DNA from 2 places in the Rhizobium sp. BK275 genome. Region 1 is predicted to be linked to the other one. Evidence: predicted binding sites of a transcription regulator. Region 1 holds the regulator's gene; the other holds the start of a gene.
The links. Region 1 encodes PhoB, which activates phosphate uptake and scavenging genes when phosphate is short. Its sites were predicted from a motif close to TGTCATNNANCTGTCAT; they were not measured.
Positions count from the first base shown of each region.

Region 2: pstS (phosphate ABC transporter substrate-binding protein PstS) is a predicted target of PhoB. The motif match lies at 1,006-1,022, and genes of this name have one in related genera.

Region 1 is NZ_JACHZL010000002.1:470,080-472,264, forward strand. Features, by position in the region: gene phoU (phosphate signaling complex protein PhoU) at 1-596, shown strand, start outside; gene phoB (phosphate regulon transcriptional regulator PhoB) at 823-1,506, shown strand; gene FHT82_RS08210 (pyrroline-5-carboxylate reductase) at 1,634-2,185, opposite strand, start outside.
Region 2 is NZ_JACHZL010000003.1:431,920-434,104, reverse strand. Features, by position in the region: gene FHT82_RS12035 (bifunctional diguanylate cyclase/phosphodiesterase) at 1-777, shown strand, start outside; gene pstS (phosphate ABC transporter substrate-binding protein PstS) at 1,139-2,161, shown strand.

The DNA of each region.
Region 1 (2,185 bases):
TCAACGGCGATACCGCCTTGGCTCAGAAGGTCATTTCCGACGACGTGATCCTTGATCACGCCGAGCGTGAGATCAACGACAAGGCGATCGTCACGATCGCCCGTCGCCAGCCGATGGCCTCCGACCTTCGCGAGATCATGGGTTCGATCCGCATCGCCGCCGACCTCGAGCGCGTCGGCGACCTCGGCAAGAACACCGCAAAGCGCGTCATCGCCGTCCAAAGCACCGGCGTTCCGCGCAAGCTCGCCCGCGGTCTCGAGCATCTCTCCGAACTGGCGCTCGTCCAGCTCAAGGAAGTGCTCGACGTCTACACGACGCGGTCCGCTGACAAGGCCAAGTCCATCCGCGAACGCGACGACGAGATCGACGCGATGTACACCTCGCTGTTCCGCGAACTCCTGACCTACATGATGGAAGATCCGCGCAACATCACGAGCTGCACGCATCTTCTCTTCTGCGCCAAGAACATCGAACGCATCGGCGACCATGCGACCAACATCGCCGAGACGATCTACTACATGGCGACCGGCGCCCAGCCGGAGGGCGAGCGTCCGAAGGACGACAGCTCCAATACCGTCGGTGCGGTAACGGAGTAATCCTGATCCGCCGATTGCATGCGCGTCCCATGCGGGGCGCGCCAAAGCATGTCGCGCAAAAGTGTGCAGCGGTTTTGCGATAACGACATGCGAAAAAAGCTTAAAGCGCGGCAGCGAATCCGAATGATCGCGACACGCTTTAAGTGCAGCCAATTCCGAGTTCCTGCATGATCCCTTGCTTAAATCACCCCCGGTTTAAGGATCATGCATTAGGAGACTGACACGCATGATCCCAAGAGTTGCAGTTGTTGAAGATGAAGAGGCGCTGAGCGTGCTTCTCCGCTACAACCTCGAAGCGGAAGGTTTCGAGGTGGATACGATCCTTCGTGGCGACGAGGCCGAAATCCGGCTTCAGGAGCGCACGCCGGACCTGCTCATCCTTGACTGGATGCTGCCGGGTGTTTCCGGTATCGAGCTCTGCCGCCGGCTGCGCATGCGGCCGGAGACCGAACGTCTGCCGATTATCATGCTGACGGCGCGCGGCGAAGAGAGCGAACGCGTTCGCGGTCTCTCGACTGGCGCGGACGACTATGTCGTCAAGCCCTTCTCCACGCCGGAACTCGTTGCCCGCGTCAAGGCGATGCTGCGTCGTGCTCGTCCGGAGGTTCTTTCCAGCGTTCTGAAGTGCGGGGATATCGAGCTCGATCGCGAAACCCATCGCGTTCATCGCAAGAGCCGCGAAGTCCGCCTCGGCCCGACCGAATTCCGCCTGCTCGAATTCCTGATGTCGTCGCCGGGCAGGGTCTTCTCCCGCTCGCAGCTTCTGGATGGCGTCTGGGGCCACGATATCTATGTGGACGAGCGCACGGTCGACGTCCATGTCGGCCGCCTGCGCAAGGCGCTGAACTTCTCCAACATGCAGGATGTCATCCGCACCGTTCGTGGCGCGGGATATTCCATGGAAGCCTGATCCGAGTGATCGGAGGTCCAGACGGGTCGCTCGCTTGCCGGGCGGCCCGTTTGTCTATTCGGCACCCCCAGCTTCTTGTGAAAGCCGACACCAGGCGCCGAAAGCCAACCTCGAGAGGATCTGCCTTCTACAGACGGATGCGCACAAGAATTCGATCAAGAGCCTTTTGCAGAGCCGCCGCGCCGCCAAACGCGCGAAAGTCTTCGAGCACCTGTTCATTCAATCCGCCCTTGGTCGAATGCTCGTCGATGAGTTCATCGAAACTCGCGACAGGTTTTGAACGGGCAGCATGGGCGAGGCCGGAAAACAATTGACGGAGGTAGGCGTCGCCAGCCGTTCCCGAGAGCCCCTTGCTCTGTAGCCAGGTCGACGTCGCGTCCAGGATGCCGAAATAGGTGGCCATCAGGCAGCTCGCCACCGCGAGAAGTTCGAACTCCTGCTTGTCTTCAACCTGGATCGCCGTTCCGAGCGCCGAAAAGAGGGTGTGGGAAACCTCGTCGGGCGGGTAGATCGCGGTCGCCCCCTGGAGATCTGCGACGAACGGAAGTGGAATTGCCAGGCTCAGGCGAACCGGCTGATCGATCCACGCCAGCAATTGATCCATGGGCGTGGCCGCGACAAAGCTGATGACATGGTGGCCCGGCCGAAATCGGAGCGAGCGGATGACCTCCTCGGCAAT
Region 2 (2,185 bases), on a different contig from region 1:
GAGCTGGATCGGGAGCGCCAAAGGGTCGCCGAAATGGAAGGTTTGCTCAGGAGCGCTATCAGTAATGGTACGATCGAAGCCTTTTTCCAGCCGCTCGTCTCCGCCACCACAGGCGCTGTCACTGGTCTTGAAGCACTTGCACGTTGGCGGACCCCAACAGAAAACATCAGCCCCGAGATCTTCATCCCGCTCGCCGAAAGGTGCGGCCTTATCGATGCACTCGGCGTTCATATGCTGAAGACATCGATCGAGCACGCGAAGAACTGGCCCGGTTTGGCACTGTCGGTAAACGTTTCGCCGGTCCAACTCTGCAATCCGGAATTCGCCGGCGAAGTGATCTCGCTCCTGCAGGAGCTCGATTTTGATCCGAAGCGCCTGACGCTGGAGATCACCGAGGGCGTTCTCATGACAAACCCGGAACAGGCTCGCCGGTCCATAGATCACCTCAAACAGGTCGGTATAAAATTCGCGCTTGATGACTTTGGCTGCGGTTATGCAAGCATTGGCGCATTGCGGCAGTTCGGGTTTGATCGAATGAAGATCGACCGTTCGCTCGTATCCGCTCTCGACCAAGGCTCGAATGGCGCCGACGTATTGCGGGCAACCATCTCTCTGGCGACCGCTCTGCAGATTCCCGTCACCGCAGAAGGCATCGAGACCTCGCGCCAGGCGGCGATCCTGCGAGAAGCCGGTTGCGACCAACTGCAGGGTTATCTGATCGGAAAGCCTATGTCGGCGCTCGACATATCCAGCAAACTTCAAGAGCATGCAGCGTGATGTCGCATGGATTGCGGCACACGCGTCTGAGGTGATCGTCCGGTCCTCTGAACATTTCGATGTCTGAAGACGACATTTTCATGCATTGCTGCGGCAATCGACCACAGCCCTGCGGCAATGGGTCCGCACGTCCTACGCCAAGGCGCTGTGAACGGACGATTCACTCGGAAAGTCAGTGACTTCAGCGACTTATGCACAGGTTTGCACGTCGCAGTGACCGTCGGAAATCGTCATCAAACTGTAATAATAGGCGCCTAGCCCCACTGTCCGTGACGAGGAAATTCTGCGCCCTCGACAGTGGACACCCCCTCCATGGCGCGGGACCTCGTCGTCCTCCAGTTCCATCAGGGAAGAGTCGCAAATGCTCACCAAGAAACTTCTTTCGGCCTGCCTCGGCGCTGGCCTGGCTGCCGCTCTGGCAGTCTCGGCCTCCGCTGCCGATATTACCGGCGCTGGCTCCACCTTCGTCTACCCGGTTCTTTCGAAGTGGTCGGCAGACTACAACAAGGAAACCGGCGACAAGCTGAACTATCAGTCGATCGGTTCGGGCGGCGGGATCGCCCAGATCAAGGCCGCAACGGTTGACTTCGGCGCTTCCGACGCCCCGCTCAAGCCGGAAGATCTGGCCGCTGGCGGCTTCGGCCAGTTCCCGCTCGTTGTCGGCGGCATCGTTCCGGTCATCAACGTCAAGGGCATCAAATCAGGCGAACTGAAGCTCTCGGGCAAGGTTCTCGCCGACATCTATCTCGGCAACGTCACCAAGTGGAACGACAGGGCCATCGCCGATCTGAACCCGGGCCTGAAGCTGCCCGACAGCCAGATCGCCGTTGTCCACCGTTCGGACGGCTCGGGCACTTCCTTCAACTGGACGAACTTCTTCTCGAAGGTCAATCCGGACTGGAAGTCGAAGGTCGGGGAAGGCACCGCCGTCAACTGGCCTGTTGGTATCGGCGGCAAGGGTAACGAAGGCGTTGCTGCTTATGTCACCCGCGTCAAGGATTCGATCGGCTACGTCGAATACGCCTACGCTCTGCAGAACAAGCTGCCCTACGTTCTCATCCAGAACGCTGCCGGCCAGTATCCGAAGCCGAACGCTGAAAGCTTCTCGGCTGCCGCTGCCAGCGCGGAATGGGGCAAGGCTCAGGACTTCTACCTGATCATGACCAACGCTCCGGGCGAAAAGGCCTGGCCGATCACGGCAACCACCTGGGCGATCATGTACAAGGAGCCGAAGGACGCTGAACGCTCCAAGGCTGCTTTCACTTTCTTCAAGTGGGCTCTCGAAAAGGGCCAGAAGGAAGCGTCCTCGCTTGACTACGTTCCGCTTCCGGACACGCTGGTGAAGCAGATCGAAGATTACTGGACGGCCTCTTTCAAGAGCTGATCCCGACGAAACTGCGGTCGGGGC